Regions from separate parts of the Serratia sp. LSHTC3 genome, predicted to be linked through region 3. Evidence: predicted binding sites of a transcription regulator. Region 3 holds the regulator's gene; each other region holds the start of a gene.
What was found. The regulator Fur, encoded in region 3, represses iron uptake genes when iron is present. The targets are predictions, from matches to a motif close to ATAATAATGAGAACNACTATCAA.
Positions count from the first base shown of each region.

Region 1: the regulator Fur is predicted to act here: its motif matches at 1,216-1,238, upstream of exbB (tol-pal system-associated acyl-CoA thioesterase).
Region 2: the regulator Fur is predicted to act here: its motif matches at 2,112-2,134, upstream of sufA (Fe-S cluster assembly scaffold SufA).

Region 1 is NZ_JBXUNP010000004.1:281,228-284,435, forward strand. It holds gene exbD (TonB system transport protein ExbD) at 1-158, opposite strand, end outside; gene exbB (tol-pal system-associated acyl-CoA thioesterase) at 162-1,142, opposite strand; gene metC (cystathionine beta-lyase) at 1,574-2,770, shown strand; gene AC2CGI_RS16965 (DedA family protein) at 2,916-3,208, shown strand, end outside.
Region 2 is NZ_JBXUNP010000002.1:944,787-947,994, reverse strand. It holds gene sufC (Fe-S cluster assembly ATPase SufC) at 1-135, opposite strand, end outside; gene sufB (Fe-S cluster assembly protein SufB) at 179-1,675, opposite strand; gene sufA (Fe-S cluster assembly scaffold SufA) at 1,690-2,061, opposite strand; gene AC2CGI_RS11815 (hypothetical protein) at 2,588-2,992, shown strand; gene menI (1,4-dihydroxy-2-naphthoyl-CoA hydrolase) at 3,038-3,208, opposite strand, start outside.
Region 3 is NZ_JBXUNP010000005.1:290,671-293,878, reverse strand. It holds gene ybfF (esterase) at 1-21, shown strand, start outside; gene ybfE (LexA regulated protein) at 278-565, shown strand; gene fldA (flavodoxin FldA) at 821-1,360, shown strand; gene fur (ferric iron uptake transcriptional regulator) at 1,690-2,136, shown strand; gene AC2CGI_RS19670 (beta-N-acetylhexosaminidase) at 2,385-3,208, opposite strand, start outside.

The DNA of each region.
Region 1 (3,208 bases), on a different contig from region 3:
GAGGAGGCCGGCAGATCGACGCGGATATCTACCGTTGCCAGCGGCGCGGCCACCATAAAGATGATCAACAGCACCAACATGACGTCGATAAACGGCGTCACGTTGATTTCATGCAGTTCGCCGCTGTCGTCCAGATCTTCATTTAAGCGCATCGCCATGTCTCACCCCGCCCGCAGTTGGTGCGCGTGCTGTGAGCGCTTGGCTTCCGCCGTCGCGGCCAGATCCAAATCACGGCCCTGCAGCAGCAAGACCTGCGCCGCCACGTCGCCCACCTGCGCGCGGTGGCCGCTGATGACGCGAGCGAAGATGTTGTAGATAACGACGGCAGGGATCGCCGCGACCAGACCCAGCGCGGTCGCCAGCAGCGCTTCCGCGATGCCCGGCGCCACAACCGCCAGGTTGGTGGTCTGCGAATGGGCGATGCCGATGAAGCTGTTCATGATGCCCCACACGGTGCCGAACAGGCCGACGAACGGCGAGATGGCACCGATGGTGGCGAGGAAGCCGTTGCCGCGGCCCATGTTGCGACTGTAGGCCGCCACGCGGCGCTCGAGGCGGAAGCCGGTGCGCTCTTTGATGCCGTTGTTGTCGTTGGATTCCGCAGACAACTCCAGCTCATTTTGCGCGTCGTTCAGCAATACCGCGCTGACGCTCTCCGGACCGAAGTTTTGCGCCAGTTCGGAGGCTTCATCCAGCGAGCGCGCTTCGGCCAGCGCCAGCTGTTCGCGGCGCAGACGGCGCTTGGCGCGCAGCAGTTCGCTGCCTTTGGAGAACAGAATGGTCCAGGTCACGATCGAGGCCAGCACCAGGCCGATCATTACCGCTTTCACCACCGCGTCGGCGTGCTGGTACATGCCCCAAACGGACAGGTCCATGCCGCGGGTTTCCGGTGGCTGGATCGTTGGCGCCGGGTTCACCGGCGTGATGCTCTCCGGCGCGGCGGCTGCAGCAGGTGCAGGCGCGGTGGTCGGCGCAACGCTTTCGGCAACGGCCGGATTGCTCGCCGGCGCGGCCTGCGCGCTGCCGGCCAGCCCTACGACCAGCACCATAGATGCCATCAGGCTGCGGCCGAAGGCCTTGCCCCACTGCGCCCGGCCCTGGCCGAACGATCCTTGATTTAAATTCTTGCCAGCCGTTTTCACGCTGTGCCTCCACCCATTACCGATCAAAATTAAGGAATAATTCAGCGTGCGATCATATCAAACCAACCGGGGATTGATAGTGGTTCTCATTATTATTTACCAAATAAACGAGAAAATTTTAGCCAGCCCCGTTACAAAGCGCCAATCTGTGTCCGTTCACCGCCAAATGCCCCTTTTATAGGGTGATTTCGTTACTTTTATCCCACAACGGCGCAACAACGCCACGCTGCCGAACGGCGCCTCAGCCGAGGAATGGACTTCTCTGTTCCCACTCGGCAGAAGGATTACGCGAGAAATGCGTGACCGGCAGCCAATTATAGCCGTTTCTATATCTGGAAGTTAAAACGTCTGGATGGCTATATTAACTCATGTTAACGTAAGGGCTATCGTAAACGGGCACGTGCAGAGCAACCAGAGGTGAGCCAGGTACCATGACGTCAAAACATATCGAAACCGCGCTGATCGGCGCCGGCCGCGGCAAACGCTACACCCAGGGCTCCGTCAATCCCGTCACGCAACGCGCCTCTTCTTTGGTCTTCGACTCCGTCGCTGCCAAAAAACACGCCACCGCGCAACGCGCCCACGGCGAGCTGTTTTACGGCCGACGCGGCACCCTGACCCACTTCGCCCTGCAGGATGCGATGGTGGAGCTGGAGGGCGGCGCCGGCTGCGTGCTGTACCCCTGCGGCGCGGCGGCAGTGGCCAATGCGATCCTGTCGTTCGTCGGCGCCGGCGATCACCTGCTGGTCACCGGCTCTGCGTACGAGCCGACCCAGGATTTCTGCACCCATATCCTCGGCCGCATGAACGTCAGCACCACCTATTTCGATCCGCTGATCGGCGCCGACATCGCCAAACTGATCCAGCCCAATACCCGCGTGGTGTTCCTGGAATCCCCCGGCTCCATCACCCTGGAAGTGCAGGATATCCCGGCGATGGTGCAGGCCATTCGCGCCGTGGCGCCGGACGTGGTGATCATGATCGACAACACCTGGGCGGCGGGGGTGCTGTTCAAGGCGCTGGATTTCGACATCGACATTTCTATTCAGGCCGGCACCAAATACCTGATCGGCCATTCCGATTACATGCTTGGCACCGCCGTCGCCAACGCGCGCTGTTGGGATCAACTGCGCGAGTACTCCTATCTGATGGGGCAGATGGTGGATGCCGACACCGCCTACATGGCGAGCCGCGGCCTGCGTACCCTGAGCGTGCGGCTGAAGCAGCACGAACGCAGCAGCATCGAGGTCGCCAACTGGCTGGCGGCGCGGCCGGAGGTGGCGACGGTCAATCATCCGGCCCTGCCGAGCTGCAAGGGCCACGAGTTCTACCGCCGCGACTTCAGCGGCTGCAACGGGCTGTTCTCTTTCGTGCTGAAGGAACGGCTGGACGATACGCAGTTGGCCGCTTACCTGGATAACTTCAGCCACTTCAGCATGGCCTACTCCTGGGGCGGCTTCGAGTCGCTGATCCTGGCCAACCAGCCGGAAGAACTGGAAGCGATCCGCCCGGCGGGCGGCGTCGATTTTTCCGGCACGCTGGTGCGGTTGCATATCGGCCTGGAGAACGTCGAAGACCTGATCGCCGATCTGGCGGCCGGCTTCGATCGCCTCAACGGCGTGCGCTAAGGCGGATTCCGATAATTTTCTTCGTCTCGTTTAATGTCGGCTTAAGCTATTAGCGGTACACTAACCGGGTAACTGTCAGATACGGTAACCGCCGCATCCTGGAGAATGTGACCCCGGGCGCAACCGGCATGCAACAGGACATAAAATGGATGTATTACGAGAGATTATTCATGCGCTTTGGCAGCAGGACTTTATCGCCCTCGCCGATCCAAGCGTAATTTGGGTGGTTTACGCCGTACTTTTCACCACTCTGTTTTTGGAAAACGGACTGCTGCCCGCCTCCTTCCTTCCCGGTGACAGCCTGCTGCTGCTGTCGGGCGCGCTGATCGCCAAAGGCGTGATGGGCTTTGCCCCCACCCTGCTGATTCTGACCGCCGCCGCCGGTCTCGGCTGCTGGCTGAGCTATATCCAGGGCCGCTGGCTGGGCCACACCGGCCT
Region 2 (3,208 bases), on a different contig from region 3:
GGCGGATAGCGTGCTCTTACCCGAGCCGTTCGGCCCCATGATGGCGTGCACTTCGCCCGGTTTGATCTCCAGATCCAATCCCTTGAGGATCTCGTTGCCTTCCACGCTGACTTTCAAATTCTTGATGCTTAACATGCTGTGTCCTCAGATAGCGCCGACGGCGCTAAAAATGCGGCGATTAACCCACGCTGTGTTCCAGGCTGATGGCCAGGAGTTTTTGCGCCTCGACGGCGAACTCCAGCGGCAGCTCGGAGAAAACGTCCTTGCAGAAACCGTTGACGATCATCGAAATGGCGTCATCCTCGCTGATGCCGCGCTGCAGGCAGTAGAACAGCTGGTCATCGCCGATCTTCGAGGTAGTGGCTTCGTGCTCCAGCTGAGCGCTGTTGTTGCGCGCTTCAACGTAAGGGAACGTGTGGGCACCGCTGTCCGGCCCGATCAGCATCGAGTCGCACTGGGTAAAATTACGGGCGTTTTCCGCCCCCGGCAGGATTTTCACCAGGCCGCGATAGGTGTTCTCGCTGTGGCCGGCGGAGATGCCTTTGGCGATGATGGTCGACCTGGTGTTTTTGCCGATGTGGATCATCTTGGTGCCGGTATCTGCCTGCTGATGGCCGCTGGTCAGCGCCACCGAGAAGAATTCGCCGATCGAGTTGTCGCCCTGCAAAATCACGCTCGGGTATTTCCAGGTGATGGCCGAGCCGGTTTCCGACTGGGTCCAGGACATTTTCGAACCGGCGCCTTCGCACAGCGCGCGCTTGGTGACGAAGTTGAGGATACCGCCCTTGCTCTCGCCGCCGGAGAACCAGTTCTGCACCGTCGAGTATTTCACTTCGGCGTCTTTATGCAGGATCACTTCCACCACCGCCGCGTGCAGCTGGTAGCTGTCGCGCACCGGGGCGGAACAGCCTTCGATATAGCTGACGTAGCTGCCTTCGTCGGCGATCAGGATGGTGCGCTCGAACTGGCCGGTTTTGGCGGCGTTGATGCGGAAGTAGGTCGACAGCTCCATCGGGCAGCGCACCCCTTTCGGCACATAGACGAAGGTGCCGTCGGAGGCCACCGCGGCGTTCAGCGCAGCGAAGAAGTTATCGTTGGACGGCACCACGCGCCCCAGGTATTGACGCACCAGATCCGGGTATTCCTGGATCGCTTCGCCGAACGAACAGAAGATCACCCCGCTCTCCGCCAGTTTTTCACGGTAGGTGGTGGCGACCGAGACCGAGTCGAAGATGGCGTCCACCGCCACCTCGCTGCCCTCGCGCACCGGCACGCCGAGCTGGTTGAACGCCAGCTCCACTTCGCTGGTCAGGTAATCTTTTTCCGTCGCCGCGCCCGGTTGCTGCTCGGCGCCGGGTTGCGAACCGCATGCATCGTCGCAGCTGCCGCAGGACGGCGCCGAATAGTAACTGTAGTCCTGGTAGTTCAGGCGTTCGTAATTGGCCTTCAGCCAGTGCGGCTCTTCCATCTGCAGCCAGGCGCGATAAGCCTCAAGGCGGAATTCCAGCATCCACTCGGGTTCGTTGCGCTTGGCCGAGATGGCGCGCACCACCTCTTCGTTGATGCCCTTGGCCAACTCATCGGTTGCCAGCTGGGTGAAGAAACCTTCTTTGTAGCGACCTTCGCTGACCCAAGCCTGCACTTCATTAGGCATTTCTACATTGCTTCGTGTCATGTTGATTGCATCGCTCAAACGCCAAAGCTCTCGCCGCACCCGCAGGCATGCTGAGCTTTAGGGTTGTTGAATTTGAATATCTGATTCAGCCCTTCGCGGACGTAATCTACCGTGGTGCCATCGATGAACGGCATGGCCTTCAGCGGCACATAGAGTTTGGCGCCGTCGCGCTCAAACAGCAGATCGTCATCGGCGGGTTCGCGGGTCAGATCCAGCACATAGGCAAAGCCGGCGCAGCCGGATTGTTTCACCCCTAGCTGCAGCCCTTTCACCTGCGGATCCTGCTGCATCAGTTTGGTTATTTGTCGTACGGCGCTGTCGCTGAGCGAAATGCCTTGCCAGACATTTTCATCCAGAGAAAAAGTGCCGACATTTTCCGTTTGCATAGGGTCTACCTCACACTCGTGTTTGGCCACAGCCAATCTGGGTTGCTTATATGTTAGTGATAACGATTATCACTTCAACCGTTTGTTTTGCGGGGGTATCCGCCGCAAGCGCGGTTTTTCGCTGCGGCGTGCGGCAAGCCAGCGGGACATCCGTGGCGGCTTGCGGCGTCTGGCGGCAAGGTGTGCATGCTATCCCTATGAATTTATTCTTTATCCTGCATCACCGTACCGCACTCCCCGGTGGCCCGTCAGCGTTACAGCGCCGCGGTACGTTGCCGATCTAAACATTCATAGAAAATACCTATTTCTGCATTCTGTCTGTCGTAAATGTGCGTTTATCGGCATTTCGTGGCGCAGCGCAAGCGCGCGCCCTCAGGTTAAAGTTTAGTCGCTCAGCATCAAGTTGGGTCGTCGGCGACCTTTTACACCCCGCGCAATGAAAAAACGCCACGCCGGGGATTGATCGGCAGCGCGGCAGTTTATATGATAATGATTATCATTCAATTTAAATTTGAGCGCGAAGCCAATGACTCTTTCGATCAACGCATGGTTGCTGGGCAAGATTGATGACTACAAATTCAGCGTGCGCGACGCCACGGTGGACTTTTACATGGCCGAAGCGGCGCTACGGCGCCCGGAATGCAATATCGACCACCTGAAGCGGTACAACAGCGTCAGCCTGACCATGGCCAATTTGTGTCTGGAGAACGGCGACGACGACAGCTACCTGCACGCGCTCAGCAAGCTGCACAACCGGCTGATCGTCGAGATCAACAACCCACAGCGTTGCCAGCTGTTTCGGGTGCAAAGCTACCACTTCGCCCGCCATACGCTGACGCTGATCTGCCAAAAATATGCAATGGAAGGCACCTGGGAGAAGGCGAACGCGTTTCAGAAGGACTTCGTCAAACGCGTGCCGTTTCAGCTGTAAAGCGAAAGGCTCCGCAGGCCGAGCGCCTGCGGAAAGCGGCGGGGATCAGTCGATGACCGCCGTGGTCAGACGCGAGGTGCAGCACAACCGATCGCGCGCGTCGAAGATCTCGATTTGCCACACCTGATGGCGACGGCCGACGTGCAGTGCGCGGCACACCCCGCGCACCTGGCCATCGAACACCGCGCGCAGGTGGTTGGCGTTGATCTCCAGCCC
Region 3 (3,208 bases):
CGTTTCCTCGGCGAAGCCTGAAAAACGCGCTCACCTGGCGAAAAAACGCGCTAAAGATAACGGCTTAGCGCGTTTAGCCCGCAGTTAGGCATTGTCGCCGCTCCATCTGCTGGGGTAATATGGCGCGCTATAATTTTGCCGCCGCGCCAGCGCGTTCGCGAACGCCGGTTCGGGGGTAAATTTGGGTTAGGGTTTATTGGCCCGAAGTGTGTTAACCGATGCCTCCGGAAGCGTGCGAGCGCTTTTTGATGCAAACTCCCTTGCAGTACCGCTACCTATGGCAAAAGAACAAACGGATCGCACGACGCTGGATCTGTTCGCAGATGAACGCCGTCCGGGGCGCCCGAAAACCAACCCGCTTTCCCGCGATGAACAGCTTAGAATCAATAAGCGCAATCAGTTACGGCGCGATAAAGTGCGCGGATTGCGGCGCGTAGAGCTGAAAATCAACGCGGATGCGGTGGACGCCCTGAACAAACTGGCGGAACAGCGCAACATCAGCCGCAGCGAACTCATCGAGCAGATGCTGTTGGCGCAACTGGCGGAAGAACAGCCGGAACATTGATCTCTTCGGCCGCACGCGCGGCGCGGCGTTAAGGACAACGCCGGATCGACCACGCTTTTCTTCATCCTTCGGCATCGCATAAATGCGATAAAACCCCGGCGCCACTTTCTGGCATGATACGCATTTACCGGTAAGAGACTGCGCCTGTCGGCGCCCGCCACCGTGGCGAAAGGCTCTTGCCATGGCATCATTTTAATCGGCGGCAGTGCCGGCGCCGAGTAATGCAATTAATTGAATTTAAAGGTTATACGCGATATGGCTACTGTAGGCATTTTCTTTGGCAGCGACACTGGCAATACCGAAAACATTGCCAAAATGATCCAGAAAATTCTCCAGAAACAGTTTGGCGACGACGTCTCTGAAGTGCACGACATCGCCAAAAGCAGCAAAGAAGACCTGGAAGGGTTCGATATCCTGCTGCTGGGTATCCCGACCTGGTACTACGGTGAAGCGCAGTGTGACTGGGACGATTTCTTCCCGACGCTGGAAGAAGTCGATTTCAACGGCAAACTGGTGGCGCTGTTCGGCTGCGGCGACCAGGAAGACTACGCGGAATACTTCTGTGACGCGATGGGCACCATCCGCGACATCATCGAACCGCGCGGCGCGGCCATCGTGGGCCACTGGCCGACCAAAGGCTACCACTTCGAAGCTTCCAAAGGCCTGGCGGACGACAACCACTTCATCGGTCTGGCGATCGACGAAGACCGTCAGCCGGAGCTGACCAATGAGCGCGTCGACGCCTGGGTCAAACAGATTGTCGAAGAGCTGAGCCTGGCCGATATCGTCGGCTAAACGCCGGGACTGGCGAAAGGTTGAACAAAGGCCCTGTAAAGTGCATAGTGTGCCGACAGGGCCGTCATCGGCAACAGGGATTGCTGCGATAGAAGCTACAGATTTGTAACTTCCCACCCCGTCACGGTAGACTGAGATATCGGTTTATCCCATCCATCAAGGCGTTGCATGCAAAACATGCAATAGTGCAATTATATCTTTGTTAACAACCGGCGGTTTCCATTTAGTACAACCGGTTCTATAATGAGACGCATTAACTCTTTGTGCCGACCGATGCCACAGGCGAGTACGCCTCAACTTGATTAGCATAGTAACAGGACTGAATTCGCATGACCGACAACAACATCGCATTGAAGAAGGCCGGCTTAAAAGTCACGCTTCCGCGACTCAAAATCCTGGAAGTACTGCAAAATCCGGAATGCCATCACGTCAGTGCGGAAGATTTGTACAAAAAACTGATTGATATGGGCGAAGAGATCGGCCTGGCAACGGTTTATCGCGTACTGAACCAGTTTGACGATGCGGGCATTGTGACACGTCACAACTTCGAAGGCGGCAAGTCCGTGTTCGAGCTGACCCAACAGCATCACCACGATCACCTGATTTGCCTGGACTGCGGCAAAGTGATCGAATTCAGCGACGAATCCATCGAAGTGCGCCAGCGTGATATCGCCAAGCAGCACGGCATCAAGCTTACCAACCACAGTCTGTACCTGTACGGCCACTGTGAAACCGGTGACTGCCGCGAAGACGAATCGCTGCACGACAAGAAATAAGCCTCACCGGCTATGAGAAACCGCCTCACATTGAGGCGGTTTTTTTATGCCCGCCGTACAACGGGCAAAAAAATCCCCGGGCAAGCCGGGGAAAGATCATGTCATGAAATACTACAATTGCAGCGGCACTGCGACTCCACGTACTGCTCTCACTTCAACATCCGCCCCACGCCGGCACGCGCGGGGGCGAACGCATTCCCCCTTCGTTAAGCGGCCCGCCGCCATGACGACAGGCCGATGTGCCGGGCTTAGACCTTCTCGGCGCGGCTGTAACGTTTACCGTCCGGGCTGACCGAGCGCACCTGTACTTCGCCGGAGACCGCCGGTTTGGCCTTGGCATCATAGCGCTGCCACTGCTTACCGCCGTCGGTGGAGTACTCGATGCCCAATCCCGGCAGCGCGATATTCGCTTCCAGCTTGCCGCCCGCCACGCGCGCGCCCGGCACCGGCAGACGGTAAGCGACGCCGCCTTTGTCCAGCTTGGCCAGTTCTCGTTGGCCCAGGATATTGGCGAAGCGCAACCAGTCTTTCTCCAGCGCCTTGGTGTCGACAAAGTGGGTTTCCCCGCCTTTGTATTCACGGCCGGCGCGATAGTCCTGCTCCCAACCGGCTCGGTGCCAGGCGCGTTCCGCCACCGACAGCGCGCGCGGGAAGATCATGTATTCCATCTGCGGATCGGTGCGCTGGGTTTCGCTCCACAGCTGAGCGGACAGACCGTAGGCGCCCGGCCACGGCTTGTCGCTTTTGGCGTTAAAGTGGTTGCCGTCGCGGTCGACCGAGGTTTCCGCGTTCTGCGGCATGTTGTCCGGCGCGAAGCTGAACACCTTGCGCTCGTCGCTGAAGCGGGTGCCCCAGTAGTAACCACGCTCGTCCGGGTTCACCTCGTAAGGGAAGTCCATGTAGACGTAGTCCGGGTTGGAGACCACCACTTCATATCCTTTGTTGGCCCAGTCGTTGACGCTATCGAAACCGCCCCAGTACAACGTATCCCAGAAGTTGACGCCCACGCGCGAGGTGGCGAACGCCTTTGCGTTCTCGGCGTCTTTCAAGCCGTCTTGCCAGGCCTGCATTC